Regions from separate parts of the Arthrobacter sp. AG367 genome, predicted to be linked through region 2. Evidence: predicted binding sites of a transcription regulator. Region 2 holds the regulator's gene; the other holds the start of a gene.

Region 1 (5,102 bases), on a different contig from region 2:
TCGATCCGCTCCACCCGGTATTCAGCTTTGCTCCGGTTGATGTCCAGCGGAAGGATGGGTATCCCGAGCCTGCGGGCTTCGGCCACCAGCAGCCGTTTGGGATACATCCCGGGGTCGTGCTCCCATAAGCCGGCAAGGAAGGCTTCCGGGTGGTGTGTCTTAAGCCAGGCGGACTGGTAGGTGGGGACGGCGAAGGCAGCACCGTGGGCTTTGCAGAAGCCGAAACTGGCGAACGACTTCAATGTCCCCCATACCTTGTCCACTACTTCGGGGGTGTATCCCCTGGTTTTTGCATTGCGCCGGAAGTATTCCTCCACCCTGGCTTCACCGTCGTCGCTGCTCAGCGCCCTGCGGAACTCGTCGGCTTTGGCAAGCCCGCAGCCGGTCATGATGTCGAGGGTTTTCAGGATCTGTTCGTGGAACACCGTGACCCCATGGGTTTCCTGCAGCACCGGTTTAAGGTCCGGGTGGGGGTAGACCTCAGGGGCGAACCCGTGCCGGTGTTCCAGGAAGGGCCGCACCATGTCGGATTTCATGGGGCCGGGACGGAACAGTGAAATATCGATGATGAGGTCGTTGAACTCCCGGGGTGCCATCTTTCCAATCAGCTCCCGCTGCCCCGGGGATTCAATCTGGAAGCAGCCAAGGGTGTGCGTGCTCCTGATCAGCTGGTATGTCGGTTCGTCGTCGAGGGGAACGGCGTTGAGGTCGATCCGGCCGTCCCCGGCGATGTAGTCAGGGCCTGTTCCGTCAGGTCCTGCCGGGTGCCTTCCTGCCTCCACCACGTCCTTCTTGCTGGGGTGGATGCGGATGATCTCCCGGACTGCGAAGGCCATGGCGCTTTGCATGCGCACCCCCAGGACATCGAGTTTGAGCATGCCCATGGGGTCCATGTCGTGCTTGTCGAACTGGCTCATGGGCAGCCCCAGGCCGCTTGGCTGGACCGGGGTGCGGTCCAGGAGTGTGGCATCGCCCAGGATCACTCCGCACGGGTGCATGGAGATGTGGCGGGGCAGCCGGTCCAGGCGTTCGGTCAGGTCCACCAGGAGGTCAAGCTGCTGGTTCCCGTCCGTGTCGCGCTGCTCCACCCGGCCAGCGAACTCCCGGAGTTCGGGCTTTTCCTGCAGTGCTTCACGGAACTTCCGGGCGGAGAAGCGCCACAACTGCTTGGCGATCTCCCCCACCTCGCCGTCGTCCATGCCCAGCGCCAGCCCGGCGTCGCGAACCGCCCCCCGGGCCCGGTACCCGTTCTGCATGCTCATCAGGGTGACGCGCTCCGGGCCGAACCGGTCAAAAATCCTGTGGTACACGTTGTGGCGTTCCGCGCTTTCCACATCGATGTCAATGTCAGGGAGGGTGGCCCGGTCGTTGGAAAGGAAACGTTCAAAGATCAGGTCATGCTGGAGGGGATTCACATGGCTGACCTCGATCAGGTAGTTGACCAGGCTTGAGGCTCCTGAGCCCCTGGCGGCCGCCCGGACCCCCATGTCCTGGATCATGCGGGATACCTCCGCCACCGTCAGGAAATAGGCGGAGAAACCCAGGTTCCGGATGATGCCAAGCTCATGCTCCAGCCGGGACAGCATCTCCTGTTCGGGTTTTCCTGAGATCCCCGGGAAACGCCTGCCGATTCCCGCATGGCAGCGCTGGATCAGTTCGGCGTGCGGATCCTGGCTGATCCCAATAACCGATGCTTCCGGAACCACTGGCTGCTTCCACCCCATATCGGTGCTGGGGTCGATCCGGCAGAGGTCGGCGAGCGCCTCTGTTTGCGCCATCAGCTGTTTGAGGTCTGCTGCACCGTAACCGGCAGCGGAAATGATTTCCTTTCCCAGTCCCAGCATTTGTTCGGAGGTTTTCAGCCAGCCCTGCCCGGTGGGCTGCAGGAGCGGTTCACCTGCAAGTTCCGGAAGGGACTTCAGGGTCCGGGCAGAATCCAGGACGTCGGCGGTTGGTGCGCCGTCTGCGGCACAGTACCTGACGGCGTTGGTGAGGATGGCGGGTACGTGGTGTTCCTCTGCGAGCCTGAGCATGCGGACTGCATGTGCGGTGCTGAAGGGAGTCCCCGGAGCGCTGAGCTGGGAGACAATTTCCGCCACGACCGTTCCAGCGGGCATGGCATCCAGCCATTGCTTGAACAGGGTCCGTGGACGCAGGTAGCGCCGGCCACCCATGGCCCGTCCGACGTCGGAATCCGGTCCAATCAGGACGGTCAGCACCGGCTTGAGGGTCTGGGGGTCAAGGGTGCGGGAGGCGAGTTCGGCACGGGTGACCGCGGCGGGCACCGCTCCCCCGGCTTTCCCCGAGGTCCTGGCGTGGGCATCGGAAACCAGCCGGCACAGCGCACGGTACCCGGCACCGTTGTTGTGGCCGCGGGCCAGCACCACCACCCTGCCGGATACCTGTGTGCGGTGATCGCCGTCGTCGTCAAATACTGCAAGGTCCACCCCCACTATGGGGTCGATGCCCGCCGCCATGCAGGCCTTGAGGTGCTTGATGGTGCCGTACAGCCCGTCCCGGTCGGTGCAGGCAAGGGCCGTTGCGCCGTCGGCTGCGGCCGCCATTGCCAGCTCTTCAGGCCAGGAGACACCGTAGTGGGCACTAAATGCCGTGGAAACGTGGAGGTGGGTAAAGCTCATGGTGATGGGAGGTGGGGATTCATGCGGTTTTGGGGCGAAGGCCGTCATGGATCCGCAGCAGCCGCCAACGGCCACTGCGGATATGGCGGGTCAGGTCAAGGGTGAGGGGTTCGGCAACGGCAGGTTCTCCTGGCCCCATCGGGCGGGACGCCACTTTGGCAGGCAGTACCTGGACCCGCCAGATTTCGTGGTCCACCACGCCCGGTCCGCTTCCCAGCGGAGCCCGGGTATCCTCTGCCCACCATTGCCGGCGTTCATACCAGCGGACAGGTTCGGCACAGACGATGTATGACGTTCCTGCCCACGTCAGGGATTCCGGCTGCCCGGAAGCGGAGCACACCACGTCAACGGACTCGCTGAACATGCCCACGTGCGCCTCCCTGCAGCTGCAGATTTTGACCCTTATTCGAATATGTATTCGAACGAATCCAGTCTACGCCGGGGAGGCAGCAAAACATAGGCGGGGGTGGACGGAGCGTGCGGCAGGGAGCAGGATGATGGCATGAGTACCGATGACGCACTCCTGAAGCAGGCAAGCATCAAGACCCAGGACTCCACCCTGGTTGCACGGTTCGACATCGACGGCACCATTCCGGACTCCGGGGCCTATGTGGTGGGCCTGATGGGAGCCTCGCCGGATTATTCCATGCAACGACGGCTGTGCATTGAGTTCATGAACGGGGAGGCAATCGCCTGCTACTCGTTCAACCGGGACCAGGGAATCGAGGAAGACTACGACCTGTCGGGAGTGTCCCACTCGGACAACAGCATTACCGGGAGCTTTCCCGCGACGGCCTTGACCGGGCTGGGGCAGGGCCATGTCCTGTCAGCCTTCAGTGAGGCGGACGGCCGGGAGTTCCAGCACGGGGTGCCGGTGGAGGAAGCCCTTTAGGGCTCCTCCGCCAGCCCCCGGAACAGGTCAGCTGTTTTCTTTGTGGATCCGCAGTTCAAGTTCAATAAACGCGGAGATCATCGCCCGGTAGGTTGCTTCGACGATGTCCGGATCGATGTCCTTTTTCTCTGCGGCGGACCGGACGTGCTCGATGATCCGCTCCACCCGGCCCGGGGCACGCACCTCTGCGTCATCACCCTTGAGGGTCCCGGCGATCCTGATCAGCCGTTCGCGGCGGGCAATGAGGGTGACAATCTGTTCATCCACCTCATCAACGGCAACCCGAACGGCAGCGAGCTGTTCCTTGTCGGCCCGGGCATCCCTATCGTTTCCTTGAATTGTCGCCATCATCTGACAGTATCGAAGCATGGAGCCAAGAGTCGACTTTATCTCCCTCGGAGTCCGCAATGTTCAGGCATCCCGCGACTTCTACGTTGATGGCCTTGGCTGGCCGGTCCACCGTGAGGTTGCCGGGGAAGTGCTGTTCATCCAGGTGAACCACGGCCTGGTGCTGTCCCTGTGGGACGTCCGCCAAATGCAGGCCGAAGCGGGCACCAGCCCTCCCGCCGGCATCCCCTGCATCACCCTCAGCCACAACGTCGCCGGTCCCGGGGACGTGGACAGGGTCATGGAAGAGGCCGCGGAGGCCGGCGCTGACATCATTGCCGAGCCGGTCACCCAGCCGTGGGGCGGCTACACGGGCTATTTTGCCGACCCCGACGGGTTCCGCTGGGAAGTGGCGTACAACCCCACCTGGGCAGTGGACGACGCCGGCAGGGTCACCGTCTGATCCCCGGCCTCACCATGAGGTGCGGCTGCTGGAGCTGGGCTGAAAAACAGGGCTGGGAAAACAGGCCGCTAGAACAGGGCGCTGGAACAGGGCAGCTAGAACAGGGCTTCGACCGGGCGGATCAGTTCGGGGCCGTTGTTGCGGACATTGCCCACTTCCTTGCCCACCGACTCCACCCGCCAGTCGGCCGCGGCATTCTTGACGCCGGACCGCACCAGGTCCACGAGTCCGGCGGCGTCATCCGCCTGCGGATCCAGCCATGCCTCCATGGTGTCCCTGTCCATGGGCAGGGGGACGCGGTCGTGCAGCTCCGTCAGCTTCCCGAAGATGGTGGATTCAGACCCCGGCGGAGGCGTGTCTGCCGTGAGGATGGACGTTGAGAGCAGCCAGCGGCCCGGATCCCCTTCGGGAACGGAGGGGTCCTTCCACCACTCGTAGAGGCCGGCGAAGACCAGCCCGTGGTCCGTGCCCGGGTGCACGTAGTAGGGCTGCTTCGACTTCCCAGGTCCCTGCTTCCATTCGTAGTAGCCATCGGCCGGGACCGCGCAGCGGCGGGACTGGACTGCCTTCCGGAACGCCGGCTTCTCCAGCACCGATTCGCTCCGGGCGTTGATCATGCGGGAACCGATTCCGGGGTCCTTGGCCCAGGACGGGACCATGCCCCAGCGTGCCACGTGCAGCTGGCGCACCTGCCGGGGCGCGGCACTGTCATCCACCAGGCGCTCCAGCACGATGGGGACGGCATCGGTGGGTGCCACGTTCCACGACGGCGGGATGCTCA
Region 2 (5,102 bases):
CCCGGCAGCACAGCGGCGGCCGGAAGGTTGTTGAGCTGGACGATGTCCGCCACCACGTCCCGGGCATCGCGGTCCGGAGCAACAGCGCCTGCGATGCTCCACAACGACTGGCCCGCCTGCACCGTCACGGTGACCGTCGGCGTCACGGCCAAATCCGCAGCTGAATCGGATGCCTTGGCCGGTGCGTTGAAAAGTCCGGACAGGGACAGCAGGAGTACCGCGAGGAGCACAAGCGGAACTCCGATCAGGACGATCCGCCCCCGGCGGGTCAGCCGCAGGGGCGCTGCTGACGGCGTCCGGCGCTGCGAGGGCTTCCGGGTCTGCAGGGAAACGCGGTGCGTAGGTGAAACCTGGTGAAGAGATAAAGCTGACATGAACTAAGCCCTCCTGGACCTGCCGTGCTGCCCGGGTGTCCGCCCGCTGCCGCCCTGCCGTTCACACCGTGTCCGGAGCTCCTCCGGCCATGTTTTCGAACGGGGCAATCGCTGGTTAGAACACATGTTCGAACTTTGCTTGTTAAGTTTTAGCACCTATCAACGAACAATGTCGAGACTCGCTAGAACAAATGTTTGAAAAAGCAATGTGGCTGGCCTAGCTTTGAACCAAAGAACAACCACCACTGAAGTTGAACAGCAGGGTCTGACAATGACAGTGGGAGTCCTTCCGGCGGCGCTGTGGAACAGGCCGCAACGGAAGATCCGGCGGCAAGCGAAAGGCATTGGCGAATATGGCAGCAGCAGCCGCCGGGGGCAGGACCGCCCCGCAACCCAGGAAGACCGCCAAGGGCTTGACCCCCCGGCAGAAGAAGATCCTCGAAACCATCCAGCGCTCGGTCAATGACAACGGCTACCCGCCCTCCATGCGGGAGATCGGCGACACGGTTGGCCTGGCCAGCCTGTCCAGCGTGACCCACCAGCTCTCGCAGCTGGAGAAGCTGGGTTACCTGCGGCGCGACCCCAAACGGCCGCGGGCCATGGAGGTGCTGATGCCCCTCACGCTGGACAGCGGAAGCAATGCCGCCGGCGCCTCCCCCGCGCCGCAGGCCACGGGCGGCGGTGCCACGGTAACGGAGCTGCCCACCGCGCTGGATACGGCCATGGTTCCGCTGGTTGGCCGGATTGCTGCCGGCGGTCCCATCCTCGCTGAGCAGCTCGTGGAGGATGTCATGCCGCTCCCCCGCCAGCTGGTCGGCCAGGGCGAGCTCTTCATGCTTAGGGTGGCCGGCGACTCCATGGTGGATGCCGCCATCTGTGACGGTGACTGGGTGGTGGTGCGGCGCCAGGCGGACGCAGCCAACGGGGACATCGTTGCTGCCCTGCTGGATGACGAGGCAACCGTCAAGACATTCCGCCAGCGCGACGGCCACACCTGGCTGCTGCCCCAAAACACGCAGTACGAACCCATTCTGGGCGACCATGCCACCATCATGGGCAAGGTTGTCTCGGTCCTGCGTTCCCTCTGACCGGGTCTCCCGCGAAGGGACGGCCTGCCGGAAATTGCACGGCGGCTGCCCCCGCTGGCGTCGTTCGCCTGCCGGGCCCTACGTGGCCGCGTCCGCGCCCAGCCTGGCCAATGCCGCCAGCGCCTTGCTGCGGTCCGTGGTAGCCCAGAACGGCGGCAGAGCGCCGCGGAGGAATCCGGCGTAGCGCTCTGTTGCCAGCCGGGAATCCAGAACGGCCACCACGCCCTTGTCTCCCGTGGACCGGATCAGGCGGCCGGCACCCTGGGCCAGCCTGATGGCGGCATGCGTGGCCGAGACGGACATGAAGCCGTTTCCGCCGGCCTGGGCCACGGCACGCGAACGCGCGGTCATCAGCGGATCATCCGGCCTGGGGAACGGGATGCGGTCGATCACCACCAGGCGGCAGGAGCCTCCCGGAACGTCAACCCCCTGCCACAGGGACATAGTCCCGAAGAGGCAGGTGTCCGGTTCGTCGGCGAACTGCTTCACCAAAGCGGTCATGGTCGACTCGCCCTGGCAGAGGACAGTCACATCGAGCTTCGGCCGCAGGGCGTCGGCAGCCTCTTCGGCAGCCCGTCGGGATGAAAACAGGCAGAGGGCACCCCCGCCGGACGCTTTGATGAGCGCTTCCAGTTCCTCCAGCGCCTCCGGCGAAACGCCGCGGCCCGGCTTTGGCAGGTGGCCGGCCACGTAGAGGATGCCCTGTTTCGGGTAGTCGAAGGGCGAGCCGACATCCACACCCGTCCAGCTGGGTGCGCCGTCGCCGATAAGGCCCAGTCCCCCGGCCGCGGGTTCAAATGCCGAGCCAATGGCGAGGGTTGCGGACGTCAGCACGACGGTGTGCCCGGCGAAGAGTCCTTCCCGGAGCCTGCCTGCCACGGACAGCGGCGCGATGTTGACCAGCACCGGGGCATTGTCATCGGGCTGGGAATATCCCTGGCCGGGATCGAACGTGCCGGCCCGGGAAAACCACACGACCTCGCGGTTTTCACGGGCAGCAATAAGCCGCTCACACAATTCCAGGATGAGCATGAGGCGGGACCGGGCCAGCTGGCGGCCGCCGTCGGCCGTGGCGTTGCTGTCCCCCTTGGAATCGGACAACGCGGCCCGGCACGCCTCCCGCAACTGGTCCATGCAGTCCAGCTGTTCGTCGTTCAGCCCGTTGGGAAGCAGGCCGCTGGGCGCACCGGCGAGGGCCAGTTCAAGGTTTGCGGCTGCGGCGTTCAGCGCGTCCACCGTGATGGCGGTATGTTTGCGGGCGCCGGAAGCGGCAGCGTGGACCATGGCCACCGACAGCTGACCGGACACGGCTCCGGTGACCCGGTCCTGCAACTCGTGCGCTTCATCCACCACCACGACGTCGTACTCGGGCAGGACTGCAAGTCCTTCGAAGGCGCTGACGGCCAGCATGGCGTGATTCGTCACCACCACATCTGCCTCGGCTGCGTCCTGCCGGGCCAGCTCGCTGAAGCACTCGGCGGCCATGGGGCACTTTTGGGCCCCCAGGCACTCCATGGAAGTGACGGAGACCTGGCGCCAGGCACGGTCCGTCACACCCGGCAGGAGCTCATCCCGGTCCCCGGTGGCCGTCTTCTCCGCCCACTCGCGGAGCCGCACCACCTCCTTGCCAAGCTGGGACGAGGGTCCGCCCACGGAGGCGGCAAAGTGCGGGACGCTGGTGTCTTCGCCCAAAGAGAAAAGCTGACCCTCGGAAGGCTCCTCGGAGGGGAACCCGCCTTCCAGTTTGTGCCGGCAGACATAGTTTGACCGGCCTTTCACCAAGGCAACCTTGACCGGCCGTTCCAGGGCCGGGGTGATGTTCTTCAGCAGCCGCGGCAGGTCCCTGCCAACAATCTGGGTTTGCAGGGCCAGCGTGGCCGTGGACACCAGAGCGGGCTTGTTGCTCTCCAGGGCGTGGGCGATGAGCGGCACCAGGTAGGCCAGCGACTTGCCCGTGCCCGTGCCCGCCTGGACCAGCAGGTGGTTGCCGGTTTTGATGGCCCGGGCCACCTGCCGGGCCATCTCGTGTTGTCCGGTGCGGCTTTGTCCGCCCATGCCGGCGACGGCGCGGTCGAGCAGTTCGATGACGAACTGCTCGCCGGCCGTCTGCGCGGTTTCGCCGGCGGCGGGGTCACTCATTGACGATGAATGGTTCCAGTTCGGACGCCAGGCCCTCGCGGACCTTCACCGCAGCCCTGGTACCTGCCTCAACGTGGTCAACGCTGAGGATTTCAGCGTCGGACTCATGGAGCTTGCTGACCAGGTCTCCGCGGTCATACGGGATGAGGAGTTCCATCTTGACCGAAGGCCGGGGAATGGCTTCGCTGATGGCCTTCAGCAGTTCCGGGATGCCCTCACCCGTCCGGGCCGAGACCACCACATGCCGCGGTTCGCGCTGCTTCAGGCGCTCCACCACGAACGGGTCAGCTGCATCAGCCTTGTTCAGCACGATGATCTCCGGCACCTTGCGGGCATCAACTTCGCTGAAGACCTTCCGGACGGCGGCGATCTGCCCTTCGGGGTCCGGATGCGACACGTCCACCACGTGCAGGATCAGATCCGAGTCCGCCACTTCCTCGAGGGTCGAACGGAAGGCCTCCACCAGCTGGGTGGGCAGCGAACGGACGAATCCGACGGTGTCGGCCAGGGTGTATCCCAGGCCGTCCGCGGTTTCCGCCTTGCGGACGGTGGGATCCAGGGTGGCGAACAGTGCGTTCTCCACGAGGACTCCGGCGTCCGTAAGCCGGTTCAGCAGTGAGGACTTGCCGGCGTTGGTATACCCGGCAATCGCCACGGAGGGCACTTCATTACGACGGCGGTTGGCCCGCTTGGTCTCGCGTGCCGGCTTCATTGCGGCGATTTCACGCCGCAGCTTCGCCATGCGGGTACGGATCCGGCGCCGGTCCAACTCGATCTTGGTTTCACCAGGACCTCGGGAGCCCATGCCGGCGGCAGCGCCACCCACCTGGCCACCGGCCTGGCGGGACATCGACTCACCCCAGCCGCGGAGGCGCGGAAGCAGGTACTCGAGCTGCGCGAGCTCCACCTGCGCTTTGCCTTCACGGCTCTTGGCATGCTGGGCGAAGATGTCAAGGATCAGCGCCGTGCGGTCGATGACCTTGACCTTAACGATGTCCTCAAGTCCGCGGCGCTGGGAAGGCGCAAGTTCAGCGTCCACCACCACCGTGTCCGCGCCCGTGGACATGACGATGTCCTTGAGCTCCAGTGCCTTGCCTGACCCCAGGAAGGTTCCCGGGTCCGGCTTGTCACGGCGTTGCACCATGCCATCCAGGACCTCCGAACCGGCGGTCTCGGCGAGGGCTGCCAGCTCACGCAGCGAGTTTTCGGCGTCGGCAAGCGTTCCCTCGGACCAAATCCCGGCCAGGACCACGCGCTCCAGGCGCAGCTGGCGGTATTCAACCTCGGTGACGTCTTCGAGCTCGGTGGACAGGCCTGCCCTTCGGCGCAGCGCGCGCCGTTCCTCGAGGTCCTGCTGGTCGCCGTCGTATGTTGAGTGTTCTTCGTCGAGCCGGGAAATGGCCTGCGCCTTGCCGAGCACCGCTTTTCCATTGCCGCTGCTCTCACCGCCGGGCGTGCTGACAGTCTTGGCCGGGACGTCCTTGGCGAGGATCCGGTCGAT

Evidence for each region. Region 2 encodes LexA, which represses DNA repair genes until DNA is damaged. Its sites were predicted from a motif close to TCGAACANNTGTTCGA; they were not measured.
Region 1: FB478_RS03060 (DUF6504 family protein) is a predicted target of LexA. The motif match lies at 3,046-3,061, and genes of this name have one in related genera.

What each region holds. Positions count from the first base shown of each region.
Region 1 covers NZ_VIVE01000001.1:678,127-683,228, forward strand. The annotation lists gene FB478_RS03055 (DNA polymerase III subunit alpha) at 1-2,639, opposite strand, end outside; gene FB478_RS03060 (DUF6504 family protein) at 2,659-3,009, opposite strand; gene FB478_RS03065 (hypothetical protein) at 3,142-3,531, shown strand; gene FB478_RS03070 (chorismate mutase) at 3,559-3,882, opposite strand; gene FB478_RS03075 (VOC family protein) at 3,899-4,321, shown strand; gene FB478_RS03080 (SOS response-associated peptidase) at 4,417-5,102, opposite strand, start outside.
Region 2 covers NZ_VIVE01000003.1:36,301-41,402, forward strand. The annotation lists gene FB478_RS09940 (LysM peptidoglycan-binding domain-containing protein) at 1-374, opposite strand, end outside; gene lexA (transcriptional repressor LexA) at 728-1,462, shown strand; gene FB478_RS09950 (ATP-dependent DNA helicase) at 1,541-3,601, opposite strand; gene hflX (GTPase HflX) at 3,594-5,102, opposite strand, start outside.